3 regions of the Luteipulveratus mongoliensis genome follow, and region 2 is predicted to be linked to each of the others. Evidence: predicted binding sites of a transcription regulator. Region 2 holds the regulator's gene; each other region holds the start of a gene.
What was found. Region 2 encodes LexA, which represses DNA repair genes until DNA is damaged. Its sites were predicted from a motif close to TCGAACANNTGTTCGA; they were not measured.

Region 1 (4,893 bases), 2.4 Mb from region 2:
ATGATCTTGGGAAACGCGCCGGCGAAGCCGATGAACGAGCCGAACGTGCCGAAGTAGATGAACGACAGCACCCAGGTGTGCTTGCGGCGAGCGGCGACAGCGAAGCTGCGCGGGTCAGCCTTGGCTGACGACAGGTTGTCCATCCACCGCCAGGCCAGGAAGGCGGACAGCGCGATCAAGGGGACAAAGATCCAACCCGCGAGGTTGAGATTTGGGTTCTTGGTCGTGGCAGCCGCACCGATGACAACCACCAGCGGCACCGCGAACTGGACAGCGGCCGTACCCAGGTTCCCTCCAGCCGCGTTGAATCCCAACGCCTTTCCCTTCTCCGCCTGCGGGAAGAAGAAGGAGATGTTGGCCATCGACGAGGCGAAGTTGCCTCCACCGAGCCCGGCGAGGGCCGCCATCATGACCAGGACGGGGAAAGGAGCCGTCGCGCCGACGGCAAGTGCCAGGCCGACCGTCGGGAACAGCAGGAGCAGCGCCGAGGCGATGGTCCAGTTGCGGCCGCCGAACTTCGGGACCGCGAAGGTGTACGGGATGCGCAGTGTCGCCCCGACGAGCACGGGGATCGAGATGAGCCAGAACTGCTGTGTGTCCGACAGAGCTGCGGCGCCGGCGTACCCATAGTTCTTCAGCTGCGGGACGACGATGCCCCAGAGGGCGAAGACCCCGAAACCGAGGAACTCCGCAAAGACGGACAGCCACAGGTTGCGCCGGGCGACGGAACGGCCCTCGGCGGCCCATTGGATGGTGTCCTCGGGGTCCCAGCCGTCGATCCAGCGCCCGGACCTGCGGTGCAACCCAGCGACGGACGGGGGTGCTGTGGTGGTGGACTCGGCCACGGTTGCTGCCATGCGGGCCTCCCGGAGCAGCGCCCACCTGGGTGGCGAGCGATTGCCCGGAAGTCAAGGAGCGGGCTGTTACCGCCAGCACCTCGGTTCCGTTTCGCGGGTGTCACCTTTCGCTCACACCACGACGACACGGCCGTGAGAAGTGTCTGTACGACCCCGCTGACCTGCGGGTTTACGTCCCCTCAGCGCCGGCCGGCGACCCGACGAGACCTGAGTCACATCGCGGCGCCGAGCCGGGCGTCCCAGGGTCAGGGCCGGACCCCGCATCACCGGTGTCACCGCGAAGGACGGCGCTCATATCCCGCCGAGGAGGCGCGTTCACGGTCCACGTCACGTCGAAGGGCGTGACGGTGGCGGTCAGGTCGTCGCGGTGCACGATGGTGTGGTGGCGGCGGCAGAGCAGGGCTGAGTTCAGCAGCGAGGTCTTCCCGCCGAGGTACCAGGGCTGCACGTGATGGACCTGACAGAACCCTGGCGGTCGATCACATCCGGGGAAGGTGCAGCACCGGTCTCGGGCCACGACCGCGGTGCGTAGTCCGTCCTTGACCAGGCGTTGCTCCCGGCCGACGTCCAACGGTTCGGAGCGTGATCCCAGGACCATCGGGATGATGTCCGCGTCGCAGGCCATCCGCCGGATCGTGCCGGCATCGATCGTGTCACCCAGACTGGTCACCCCGAGCCCACCACCCGCTCGACCGCTCGTCTGTTCGGCGCGAAGGTCGTCCAAGCCCATCGTGACCACGAGCTTGGTCGTCGAACCGTGCGAGGTCGAGGCGTCCGCCGACTCAGCCAGGTTCAGCAGGTCCATGAACGCATCCGCGCGCCGCTTCCCCGGACTCCGCGGATCCGGGCACTGCCCGCCCGTATCCGGGTCGACGGTCGGCTGGGGTGCAGCACCCGCCTGAACCGCAGCCACCAACCGCGCCGCGTTCCCCGGCGCCAGATCCACGATGAACCGCCGCAACCCACCCGGCAGATCCGACCACGACAACTCCTCAACCCGCTCCAACGCCGCATCCTGATCCTCAAGCCAGTCACCGGCATACGTGGCGACCAACCACCGCGACAGATGCCGCAGCTCCCTAGCACCACCACCAGCCGCGGCCACCTGCACGAAGTACGCCAAACACTCCTGGCGAGCAAAACCCGGCAGCACCGGCAGGATCCTGCCCAGCTCCCGCAACGCCACCTGCGCCGCCCGCGCACTACACGCCCCCGTCGCGACCGCCTCCCGCAGCAGCACGTTGTCGGGCTGATTCACAGCAGCAGCAACAGTCGCGACCCGCGACGCCTCACCCGGCTCAAGGTGGCCCGCATGAGTGGCCACCCACTGGCTGGCGCTGGCAGCCTGCGACTCCCGCACCACACCCCGCTCCAACGCCTCCGCCGCGACCATCACCACACACGCCTGCACCCGATCACTCAAGGCACCCAGCAGCTCCACCAACCCCGCAAGATCCGCCGACCCGACCTGATGCAACGCCTCCGGCAGCCCGGCCAGCGCCCGCGCCGCCTCGACGGCAGCATGCACGGCTTCAGCTGCAGGACCGGGCGGCACCCGGTCCTGCCACTCCAGCCGTTGGTCGATGGTCGATGGTCACTTGAGCCATGCCCCGACCGTACAGGTGTTCGCATCGTCGACGCAAGATCGAATCTATCGAATCTTGTTTGTTACCAGCGCTATTCGCGCATCAAAGATATCCACATCCCCTCTGAGCAACCATGTTCATCCACAGGACACCTGATCCGCCGAGACGGGGGATGTGGATAGGCTCGGAGCGTGAGCACCTGGCGGCTGACTCGGACATCCGTCTCGACGGAGGCGGTGCTCGATGCCGTACGTCGCGAGCACCACCTCGAGGTGGTTCGCCTGACCGACGTCGATGGTGGCGAGGACATCTCCGCGCGCGTGCTGCGCGCCGTCGATGTCGATAGCCGTGCGTACGCCATCAAGATCACCCGATCTGTCTCTCCTGCAACGCTCCTCGTCACTCGCTACCTCGTCGACCGCGGCATCGACGGCGCGACGGCCCCCCTGCCCGCACGCGATGGTCGACCGTGGTTCGACCTCGGCGGACTCCAGGTGACGGTGACGCCCTGGATCAACGGGCGGCCGGCGTACACCGTCGACATGACCGAGGGTCACTGGCGGGCGTACGGCGAGCTGCTGGCTCGGGTGCACACCACACGTCTCCCCTGCGACCTCGACAGCCTGCTGCCGCGCGAGACGCATCACGTGCCCGGTCGCGCGACGGTGCGGTCGATCGCGAGCGAGGCGGCCGGCGTACGGCTTCGTCCCGTCGACGAGCTGACCGCGGCGCTCCTGGAACTCTTCGAGGCGCACCGCGACGAGATCACCACGATCTTGCACGCGATCGACGTCATCGGCGCCCGCCTGCGCTCGCAGCCGATGATTCCGGTGCTCTGTCACGGCGATGCACATGCGGCGAATCTCCTGTTGGCAGAGGATGATTCGCTCAATCTGATCGACTGGGACGGGGCCGTGATAGCGCCTCGTGAGCGCGACCTGATGTTCGTGCTCGGCGGTGTCATCGCAACGGCACCGATCAGCGCGCGACAGCAGGAGTGGTTCCTTGACGGCTATGGCGACGTTGAGGTCGATCCGCTGAGGCTGGCGTACTACCTGTGCTCGTGGGCGGTCCAGGACTTCGCGGCGTACGGCGCCGAAGTTCGAGACCGGACCAACGATCCGGCCGCGCGCCGCCACGCGCTCACCATGCTGCGCAAGCAGGTCAGCTCGACCGGCATCGCCAGGACCGCCCTGTACGCCCTGCAACGCATCGACGACTGACCACCCACGGTCGGCCCGACAGGCGAGGCCGACCTCACCCGGTCTTGCGTCGACTCCACCTGGCTCGCACCCAGCCTTCGGCACGGTTCAAGAGTGCGCCGAACAGGGTGAGCGCGGCGACAGCGGGCACAACCAGGAGCACGAAGCCCACGAAGTCGTCTCGGGCATCGAGCTCGAGGAGGCCTTTGATCATGAAGAGAACCAGCAGGAGCACGAACGTCGACATCACCCGGTGCCGCTCCCGCCAGCTGCGTAGCCGGGCGAAGCGCGAAGGACCGTCCACCTGTCAGTCCACGTTTGCTGTCGATGCGAGCAGCCACCAGATCAACGAGCCGTACAGGACCACGGCCACGCCGAAGATCGCTCCGCACCAGACCAGCACCTGCCTCATGTGCAGATGATGCCGGCCCATCGCGACGCAAGCACGCGGTTCGCAGCCAACTCGTGGCCGCCATCACGTGGGAGGGTGCGGCCATGGCAACGACGAGCAGGGCGGCCGCGGCAGCCGAGTTCCGTGATGCGCGGCTCGTCTCGGATGCGATCAAGGCGGTGCTCAGGCGACCGTTGCTCTACTTCGGCGTCTCCCTCGTGGCCGCCCTCGTCGGCACCCTCCCGTCGGTGCTCATGTCGCGGCTCGCGCAGGACCGGGCAGAGGCGAAGGGCGCCGCGGACACCGACTTTTCCCTCGTCGCCATCAGCGGGCTCGGATTCGCCGTCGGCACGCTCGCCGTGATGCTCGGGATCGGCGTCTCGATGGTGCTCAACCCGGCCACGATCGATGACGCACAACGGTTGCGTACGCCGGTCAGCCGGCTCCTCCCGGTCGGCACCTACTCGGTCCTGCGGGCGTGGCCGCTCATGCTGCCGGGCCTGATCCCCGTCGTCCTGGTGAACGGTGCGCTCGGCGCCGGCGTCGCGTGGGCGATCGGCAACGATCACCCTCTCCTCGCGGTGCTCGCCGGACTCGTCCTGCTCGCCGCCGCCTGTCTCTTCTTCTACCTGTTCCTGCGGTTCATCCTGGCGCCACAGGTGATGTCCGTGGAGCGGGTCGGCCCACTGCTCGCACCCTGGCGGTCGGTCGAGCTGACGTCCGGCGACCTCAAACCGCGGGTGTTCGGCGTGCTGATCAGCACGGGCGTCGTGGTCGGTGTCATCGGTACGGCCATCGGCCAGGTCGTCCAGCGGGTCGCGCTGGACTATGTCGAGCCGTCGCAAGGGTTCTCGCAC
Region 2 (4,893 bases):
ATCTGGGAGATGGCTGGCTGGGAGTAGCCCAGCGAGGCAGCTGCGGCGGTGAAGCTGCCCTCATCGGAGATCGCGCGCATCACGCGCAGGCCAGCAGCGTCAATCATGCCCGCCAGTATAAGTTGGTGTTATCGATATTGCCAACGCATCGCTGTCCGGTAATTCACGCTGGTCAGCGACCCGTAGCGCCGTGAGCAGGAGACGTCCCGGATACTGCTGGTGTGACTGAGGCGACGACTCGACCACCGGACGTCGACGCATCGACCTGGGACGAGCTGGTCAGGCTCGTCGCCGCGGGTGGGCTGTCCGTGCTGACCGGCGCCGGCCTGTCCACCGAGTCGGGCATCCCTGACTACCGCGGTCCCGACGGTGAACGCCGCATCACGCCGATGACGGCCACCGAGCTGTTGGCCTCGCCGGAGGCCCGACAGCGCTACTGGGCGCGCAGCTACGTCGGCTGGCGACGCTTTGAAGGCGCGCGACCCAACGTCGGTCATCAGGTCGTGGCTCGGCTGCAGGCCCGAGGTCTGCTCGGCACCGTCATCACTCAGAACGTCGACGGGCTGCATCAGCAGGCCGGCTCGGTCGACGTGCTCGAGCTGCACGGCTCGCTCTCGCACGTCGTCTGCATGCAGTGCGGCGAACGCTACGACCGCGAGGTCATCGACGAGCGGCTGACCCAGGCGAATCCGACCTTCGATCGCGAGGTCGGCGGTGAGATCCGACCGGATGGTGACGTCGTACTCCCTGACGAGCTGGTCTCGACCTTTCGCGTCGCGACCTGCGTCGTGTGTGGTTCGGACAAGCTCAAGCCGGACGTGGTGATGTTCGGGGAGGCCGTGCCAAAACCGTTGGTGGAGAAGTGTTTTGGTGTGGTCGAGCAGTCGGATGGCCTGCTTGTCCTCGGGTCTTCGCTCATGGTGATGTCGGGCTATCGGTTCGTACGACGTGCGTCTCGCCTCGGCCTGCCGGTCGCGGTTCTCACCCGCGGTCGTACGCGCGGGGAAGCCGAGACCACGATCAAGATCGAGACTCCCTTGGGAGAGACGCTGACCCATCTCGAGCAGGCACTTCCTCAGTAGTCATCGGCATCCCGCGAGATGGAGAGCGGGAGGCCGATGACAGCTGGTCAGACCACCCTGCGCAGGACGGCGGTGACCTTGCCGAGGATGGTGGCCTCATCGCCGTCGATCGGCTCGTAGGCCTCGTTGTGGGGCATCAGCCACACCTTGCCTCGGGTGCGCTTGAACGTCTTGACGGTCGCCTCGTTGTCGAGCATCGCTGCGACGATGTCACCGTTCTCCGCGGTCTGCTGCTGGTGAACGACGACCCAGTCGCCGTCGCAGATCGCCGCATCGACCATCGAGTCGCCGACCACCTTCAGCAGGAACAGGTCGCCCTCGCCGACGATCTGCCGGGGGAGTGGGAAGACATCCTCGACGACCTCCTCGGCCAGGATCGGGCCGCCCGCTGCGATCCGTCCCACGACGGGGATGTAGGACGGCTCGGGGCGCTCGTCGTTGATGCCGGTCTCGTCGATGCCGGACTCGGCAGCTGCGCTGACCGGACCGCCGCGGTAGCCGCGGTCGCGCTTGCCCATGTCGGGTGACACGACCTCCATCGCCCGGGGGCGCATCGGGTCACGCCGCAGGTAGCCCTTGCGCTCCAGCATGGACAGCTGGTGCGCGACGGAGCTCGGAGACGTGAGGCCGACCGCCTCGCCGATCTCCCGCATGCTCGGCGGGTAGCCGCGGCGGTCGATCGAGTTGCGGATGACGTCCAGCACCTTCCGCTGACGCGTGGTCAGCGCGTGGCTGTCGGGCTCCGGCAGCTCGTGGATCTTGGCCATCTGGTGGTCCTCGTTCCCCGTCTTAGCGCGGCCAGAGCACCGTCGCGCAAGGCGATGTCAGTGGTCGCTGGTTGAGTCTCGATCTGTGAGCCAAGCCTATGAACTTCGGACACAGTTCTCAAACACCTGTACGACGCATGTCGCGGGTGGCGGAGCTGGCGGACGTTCGCGGTTGGTCTCGACTTCATCGAACACCCGTGCTATACATCGTACAAGCGTTCCATCGCACATGTGTTCGGATCAGCACAGCAGAGGTTGGAGGAGATCATGAGCGCGGTCATCGCCTGGGAGCATCCGCAGAGCTCGACGCCCACCGTGCGTCGGCGCCACCTGACGGTGGTGCCCGATCCCGAGCCGGTGATGAGCAGGGCGAGGGGGCCGCGCCTTCGGCTGACGCCGCGCGGTCGCCTGATGCTCCTGCTGGCGGGAGCGCTGGCCGTGCTGGGTCTGGTCACAGCCTCCGTCGCCGCGGCGTCCTCGCCTTCCACCCCACCGACTCGGGTGGTGACGGTTGAGCCGGGTGCCACGCTGAGTGAGATCGCGCAGGCTGAGCTTCCTGGACTGCCGGTCCACGAGGGAGTGGCCAGGTTGCAGCTCGCTAACCGACTGAGCTCTCTCCAGGTGAGCGCCGGCCAGCGGCTGGTGATCCCGCAGGGCTGACTTCGCACCACGCGTCGTGACGGCCGGGCCATCCACCGCGTGGTGGACGGCCCGGCCGTGGCGCGTTCGATGGTGGTGCGGCGTGGGTGGCGACCGGTACCACCGATCGCCGCGCGACACGCCGGATTCGGACATTGCGACACGCCCACCGCAGGTCCCTGACCTGCAGTGATCTGACTGCTGGACAACCCAAGGCCGACGGATCTTGCACCTGGGCGCCAGGCGTCTTACGATCCCTATATCTAGTAGTTACACCGCTGTAAGTCGTCCACATATAGTCCCCAGGTCATCCACCGGATACCCACAGGTTTATCCACAGGAAGACGCGGAGGGACACCGTCAGAGCACCGTCTCCGGGCATTCCTATGCCCATTTCGGTGTTGACCATGACGGGTGAGGGCGGCGTACGACGTATGTGGAGAGGAGCCGCCATGCACTGCCCGTTCTGCCGTCACAACGACAGTCGAGTGGTCGACAGCCGCACCAACGAGGACGGCACCTGCATCAAGCGGCGGCGACAGTGTCCGAGCTGCGGCAAGCGGTTCTCCACGATGGAGAACGCCAGCCTGACCGTGGTCAAGCGGTCCGGCGCCAGTGAGCCGTTCAGCCGGGGCAAGGTGATCAGCGGCGTACGCAAGGCCTGTCAGGGGCGACCGGTGAGCGATGACGACGTCGCGCTCCTGGCCCAGCAGGTGGAGGAGTCGATCCGGGCCAAGGGTGTCGCGGAGATCGACGCGCACGACGTCGGCCTGGAGATCCTCGGCCCACTCCGGCTGCTGGACGAGGTCGCCTACCTGAGATTCGCCAGCGTCTACCAGGCCTTTGAGTCCCTCGAGGACTTCGAGGCCGCGATCACGCTGCTGCGGGTGGAGTCCGACACCGAGCACGGACCCGAAGACATCACGACCACTGTCAGTGGTCAGCGAGACGATCAGTGAAGAACGAGAGAGGGAGAGTCGCCATGACGGAGACGACGCGCGCGCAGTCACAGGCTCGTCGCAAGAGCAAGGGTGTAAAGGTCGAGCGGATCTACACCACGCCCGGCGTGCACCCCTATGACGAGGTGACCTGGGAGTCGCGTGATGTCGTCCAGCAGAACTGGAAGACCGGCGAGACGATCTTCGAGCAGCGCGGTGTCGAGTTCCCCGACTTCTGGTCGCTGAACGCCTCCACCATCGTCACGACCAAGTACTTCCGCGGCGCACTGGGCACGGACGTCCGCGAGAAGAGCCTCAAGCAGCTCATCGACCGCGTGGTGCTGACCTACGTCAAGGCCGGCAAAGACTTCGGCTACTTCCGCAGCGACGAGGACGCGGAGCTCTTCGAGCACGAGCTGACGTGGACGCTGCTGCACCAGGTGTTCGCGTTCAACTCACCGGTCTGGTTCAACGTCGGCACCAAGAGCCCGCAGCAGGTCTCGGCCTGCTTCATCCTGTCCGTCGACGACTCGATGGACTCGATCCTCAACTGGTACAAGGAGGAGGGGTTCATCTTCAAGGGTGGCTCCGGCGCCGGCCTCAACCTCTCCCGTATCCGCTCCTCCAAGGAGCTGCTCTCCAGCGGCGGTACGGCTTCTGGTCCGGTCTCGTTCATGCGCGGCGCTGACGCGTCGGCCGGCACCATCAAGTCCGGTGGCGCCACCCGACGGGCGGCCAAGATGGTCGTCCTCGATGTCAACCACCCCGACATCGTGGAGTTCATCGAGACCAAGGCGCGCGAGGAGGACAAGATCCGCGCGCTGCGCGACGCCGGCTTCGACATGGACCTGGGCGGCAAGGACATCACCTCCGTCCAGTACCAGAACGCCAACAACTCGGTCCGCGTCAGCGACGAGTTCATGCGTGCGGTCGAGGAGGGCAAGACGTTCGGCCTCACCTCCCGCAGCGACGGCTCGGTGATCGAGGAGGTCGACGCTCGCGAGCTGTTCGACAAGATCAACAAGGCCGCCTGGGAGTGTGCCGACCCGGGCCTGCAGTACGACGACACGATCAACGACTGGCACACCAACCCGGAGACGGGCCGCATCACCGCGTCCAACCCGTGCTCGGAGTACATGTCGCTGGACAACTCCTCCTGCAACCTGGCGTCCCTGAACCTGCTGAAGTTCCTCAAGGACGACGACACGTTCGACACCGCGACCTTCCAGAAGGTCGTCGAGCTGGTCATCACCGCGATGGACATCTCGATCTGCTTCGCCGACTTCCCGACGGAGGCCATCGGCAAGACCACCGTCGACTACCGCCAGCTCGGCATCGGTTACGCCAACCTCGGTGCCCTGCTGATGGCCACCGGCCACGGCTACGAGTCTGAGGGCGGTCGCGCCCTGGCAGGTTCGATCACCTCGCTGCTGACCGGTGCCTCCTACAAGCGGTCAGCAGAGATCG
Region 3 (4,893 bases), 260 kb from region 2:
CGGGCCACCACCGCTGCACGTAGTCCGTCCTTGACCAGGCGTTGCTCCCGGCCGACGTCCAACGGTTCAGAACGTGATCCCAGGACCATCGGGATGATGTCCGCATCGCAGGCCATCCGCCGGATCGTGCCGGCATCGACCGTGTCACCCAGACTCGTCACCCCCAACCCACCCGCGCGGCCACGGTCGGCTCTGGCGGCGCCCGCCCTGGCGGCGCCCGCGCTGGGGTGTCCTGCGCCGGCAGCCCTGGTCCGAGCGTGCTCAGCGCGCAGGTCATCCAATCCCATCGTGACCACGAGCTTGGTCGTCGAACCGTGCGAGGTCGAGGCGTCCGTGGAAGTCGCCAGATCAATCAGGTCCATGAACGCATCCGCGCGACGCTTCCCCGGACTACGCGGATCCGGAGAAGACGCGCCCGTGTCCGGATCAACCACCGGACGGGGACCAGCACCCGCCTGAACCGCAGCAACCAACCGCGCCGCGTTCCCCGGCGCCAAGTCCACGATGAACCGCCGCAAACCACCCGGCAGATCCGACCACGACAACTCCTCGACCCGCTCCAACGCCGCGTCCTGATCCTCGAGCTGGTCACCGGCATACGTCGCGACCAACCACCGCGACAGATGCCGCAGCTCCTTAGCACCACCACCAGCCGCGGCCACCTGCACGAAGTACGCCAAACACTCCTGGCGCGCGAAACCCGGCAGCACCGGCAGGATCTTGCCCAGCTCCCGCAGACTCACCTGCGCCGCCCGCGCGCTACACGCCCCCGACGCGACCGCCTCCCGCAACAGCACGTTGTCAGGCTGATTCACAGCAGCAGCAACAGTCGCGACCCGCGACGCCTCACCCGGCTCCAACCGCCCCGCATGCGCAGCAACCCACTGCGCCGGGCTGGCCGCCTGCGACTCCCGCACCACACCACGCTCCAACGCCTCTGCCGTGGCCATCACCACACACGCCTGCACCCGATCAACAAGCACACCGAGCAGCTCCACCAACGGCGCCAGATCCGCCGAGCCGACCTGATGCAACGCCGACGGCAACCCCTCCAACGCAACCACCGCGGCAGCAGCCGCAGACACCGCATCAGCCGCCGGCCCCGGCGGCACCCGAGACACCAAGGACTCCCCCGGCAGCGACTCGCCATCCGGGGACCCATCAGTGTCGTGCGCTGCCTCATCCATACTTCGACCGTACAGGCGTTCGCATCGACGTCGCAAGGCCGACGGGCGTGAATCTTGTTTATTACCAGCATGATTCGCGGCTCCGAGTTATCCACATCCCCTCCCCGACGGCTCAGTCATCCACAGCCAGGCCGCCAGTCCAACGACACCCCTGTGGACAATCGCCGCACACCGCGACCCGCCAGGACCTCGCCGCCCACGCCGACATCGCGCCGCCCACGACATGCGTAACCCATCAACAGATCGGCCGAACTGCTTGACGCTCCACCGGCGGCGCACCTAATGTCCGGGCCTAGTGGGTAATCGATTTCACACCGGTGACCGCAACGACGCGGAGCCAGCAGCACCATCCGGTCCGGCCGATGGTGCGGCCGATCGCGCGGCCAAGGATGCGGCCAACGATCCGGCCGATAGCGCACCTCACGATGAAGTCCCCGACGAGGTCTCCGGGTCCACTCCCCTCCTCCAGGTGCGCAGTCTCGGGAAATCGTTCCCTGGCGTACGCGCACTCAGCGACGTCTCCCTCGAGGTCGACCGCGGTCAGGTGCATGGCCTGCTCGGCGAGAACGGCGCGGGCAAGTCGACGCTGATCAACATCCTGTCCGGCGTGTTCCCCCACTACGACGGCCAGATCCTCATCGACGGAGCGCCCGCCTCGATCCACAGCCCGTCCGATGCGCAGCGACTCGGCATCAGCACCATCCACCAAGAGCTCGGCCTCGTCCCCGACATGTCCGTCGCGGACAACATCTGGCTCGGCCGCGAGCGCACCCGCCCGTTCGGAGGTCTGCTCGACCGCGGCCGGTCCATCGCGGCGGCGCAGGAGCTGCTCGATCGCGTCGGGCTGACTGTCGACCCGCGCCGGCCCGTACGCCAGTGTCGCGTGGCCGAGCAGCAGCTCATCGAGGTCGCCAAGGCGCTGTCCATCGACGCCAAGGTGCTCATCATGGACGAGCCGACGTCGGCTCTGGCGGACGCCGAGGTACGCACCCTGCTGGCCGTCATCAAGCGGCTCACCGCCGAGGGCGTCGCCATCATCTACATCTCGCACCGGCTCGATGAGCTGGACGAGGTGGCCGACACCGTCACGGTGCTGCGCGACGGCAGCAAGGTCGCCACCCAGCCGATGGCGGGCAGCTCACGTGAGGAGCTCGTACGACTCATGGTGGGCCGCGACATCGCGAACCTGACCAGGCGCACCCCCTCAGCAGCAACGGCCGAGCCGCGCCTCGTCGTACGCGACCTCCGGCTCCAGCCCGACGCGCGCTCGGGGCGCGTCGCCCTCAACGGCGTGAGCCTGACCGTGGCGCCCGGCGAGATCGTGGGCCTCGCCGGCCTGATGGGCGCCGGACGTACGGAGACGCTGGAGGCGATCTTCGGCGCCTACCCGCTGCACGCGCAGCAGGGCGAGATGCTCCTCGACGGCACGCGCCACCGACCGCACTCCCCCAAGGCGTCGATCCGCGCCGGAGTCGTCCTCGTCCCGGAGGACCGCAAGCAGCAGGGACTCGTGCTGCACCACAGCGTGCGGTTCAACACCAGCCTCCCTTCGCTCAAGGACTTCCAGACGCTCGGCTGGGTGCACTCGCGCGCCGAACGCGCCGCCGTGCAGGACAAGGTCGATGAGCTCGGGGTCAAGACGACCAGCGTGCAGACCGAGGTCGGCACGCTCTCCGGTGGCAACCAGCAGAAGGTCGTGCTCGCCAAGTCGCTGCTCGTGCAGCCGACGGTGGTGCTGCTCGACGAGCCGACCCGCGGCATCGATGTGGGAGCGAAGGCGGAGATCTACGAGCTCGTCGATGCGCTGGCCGAGCAGGGCGTGAGCCTGATCGTGGCGTCCTCGGAGCTGCCCGAGCTGCTGCGCATGTGTGACCGGATCGTGGTGCTCTGCGAGGGCCGGGTGACCGACGACATCCCCGCGCAGGACGCCGACCAGGAACGGATCATGCGGGCCGCGATGGCTCGCCAGAGCGTCGTGACAGGGAGTGCAGGATGACCGCGTCCTTCCGACGGGTGCTGCCCGTGCTCGGCTCGTTGCAGGGCTACATCGGGCTGATCCTCATCGTCGTGATCGGGATCTGGACCAAGGGCGAGCAGTTCGCCAACGCCGACAACATCACCAACGCGATCGGCTACTTCGCCCCGCGCGCGATCCTCGCGATCGGCATGACCCTCGTGATCATCGCCGCCGGCATCGACCTGTCGGTGGGCGCGCTGCTCGCCGTCGGCGGTACGACGTCGGCCCTCCTGCTCACCGACCACGGCCTGGCGCCGTGGGCCATCCTGCCGATCAGCATGGCGGTCTGCGCGGCGTTCGGCTTCGTCAACGGGGCCGGCACGGCACTCCTGCGCATCCAGTCGTTCGTCATGACACTGGCGATGATGACCATCGCGCGCGGCATCGTGCGCGAGGCGAGTGACAACACCTCGATCGGCACCACGCTCATCGACAAGAACGGCCAGGTCACCCCGGTGTCCAAGTCGTTCCAGAAGCTCGCGACACCCGGCAACAATCTGTTCGCCGGCACCGACATCCCCTTGATCGGGCGCGACGGGATCTACTTCCCGGTCATCGCCGTCATCGTCATCGCGATCATCTTCCAGCTCGTGCTCTCGAAGACGAAGTTCGGGCGACACGTGTACGCGGTGGGCGGGAACCCCACTGCCGCAAGGCTTTCCGGCGTCAACGTCACGTGGGTCATCATCGCCGTCTTCACGATCTCGGGACTGCTGGCCGGCGTCGCCGGACCCATCAACGCGGCGTACAACGCCTCGGCCGATCCCCAGGCAGGGCTCGGTTACGAGCTGGACGCGATCGCCGCAGTCGTCATCGGCGGCGCGAGCCTCGCGGGTGGTCGCGGCTCGGTGATCGGTACGTCGGTGGGCGCCTTGATCCTCACCTTCCTGGACAACGTCCTCGGCCTCAACAACGTCAGCGCCAACTGGCAGATGATCATCAAGGGCCTCATCGTCATCGCTGCTGTGGTCATCCAGCGGCCAGACCTGTTCACCGGCGCCGCTGAGCGCGCCCGCACCCGGATGCGCCGAGATCGCGCCCCCGACGAACCTGCACCAGACCAACCCACGTCACCCCCAGAACCGAGCTGACCGGGGCCTTCCCGGGCTCGACTGCCCCCTCATGACAAAGGAGTCGTGATGCACACCACGAAGCGGTCCATGGCAGGAGTCGTCGCACTGTCCGCGGCGCTCTCTCTCGCCGCCTGCAGCTCCTCAGCCCCCGGCGACGACAACTCGTCCGGCGCTGCAGCACCCTCCGCCCCAGCGGGCGGCAGCAGCAGCCCGGCCGGCGGCGGCGACGCCAGCCCGACGGACGGCAGCAAGACCGTCACCATGCCGAAGAAGAGCCAGTACGTCATCGGCTACTCGCAGTCGAACAACGCCGAGCCCTATCGCGCCCAGCTCAACAAGCAGCTGCAGTACTACGTGAAGCAGCACCCCAACCTGAAGCTCCTGCCGATCGCCGACGCCGCCCAGGACAGCTCACGGCAGGTCAGCCAGGTGCAGCAGTTCATCCAGCAGAAGGTCGACGTCCTGATCGTCTCGCCCAACGAGGCGAGCCCGCTGACGCCGCCGGTGCAGCAGGCCTGCAACGCCGGCATCAAGGTGATCGTGCTGGATCGCAGCGTCAACACCAACTGCATGACGTCGTTCATCGGTGGCGACAACGTCGCGATCGGCAAGGCGG

Region 1: the regulator LexA is predicted to act here: its motif matches at 2,472-2,487, upstream of VV02_RS06015 (HNH endonuclease signature motif containing protein).
Region 3: the regulator LexA is predicted to act here: its motif matches at 1,195-1,210, upstream of VV02_RS16430 (HNH endonuclease signature motif containing protein).

The regions. Positions count from the first base shown of each region.
Region 1 covers NZ_CP011112.1:1,280,319-1,285,211, reverse strand. Annotated here, with positions in the region: gene VV02_RS06020 (MFS transporter) at 1-857, opposite strand, end outside; gene VV02_RS06015 (HNH endonuclease signature motif containing protein) at 1,027-2,385, opposite strand; gene VV02_RS06010 (phosphotransferase enzyme family protein) at 2,635-3,666, shown strand; gene VV02_RS06005 (hypothetical protein) at 3,701-3,949, opposite strand; gene VV02_RS06000 (hypothetical protein) at 4,141-4,893, shown strand, end outside.
Region 2 covers NZ_CP011112.1:3,713,288-3,718,180, reverse strand. Annotated here, with positions in the region: gene VV02_RS17655 (LysR family transcriptional regulator) at 1-107, opposite strand, end outside; gene VV02_RS17650 (NAD-dependent protein deacetylase) at 222-1,082, shown strand; gene lexA (transcriptional repressor LexA) at 1,130-1,849, opposite strand; gene VV02_RS17640 (LysM peptidoglycan-binding domain-containing protein) at 2,117-2,509, shown strand; gene nrdR (transcriptional regulator NrdR) at 2,941-3,447, shown strand; gene VV02_RS17630 (vitamin B12-dependent ribonucleotide reductase) at 3,471-4,893, shown strand, end outside.
Region 3 covers NZ_CP011112.1:3,453,876-3,458,768, forward strand. Annotated here, with positions in the region: gene VV02_RS16430 (HNH endonuclease signature motif containing protein) at 1-1,187, opposite strand, end outside; gene VV02_RS16435 (sugar ABC transporter ATP-binding protein) at 1,483-3,183, shown strand; gene VV02_RS16440 (ABC transporter permease) at 3,180-4,295, shown strand; gene VV02_RS16445 (substrate-binding domain-containing protein) at 4,344-4,893, shown strand, end outside.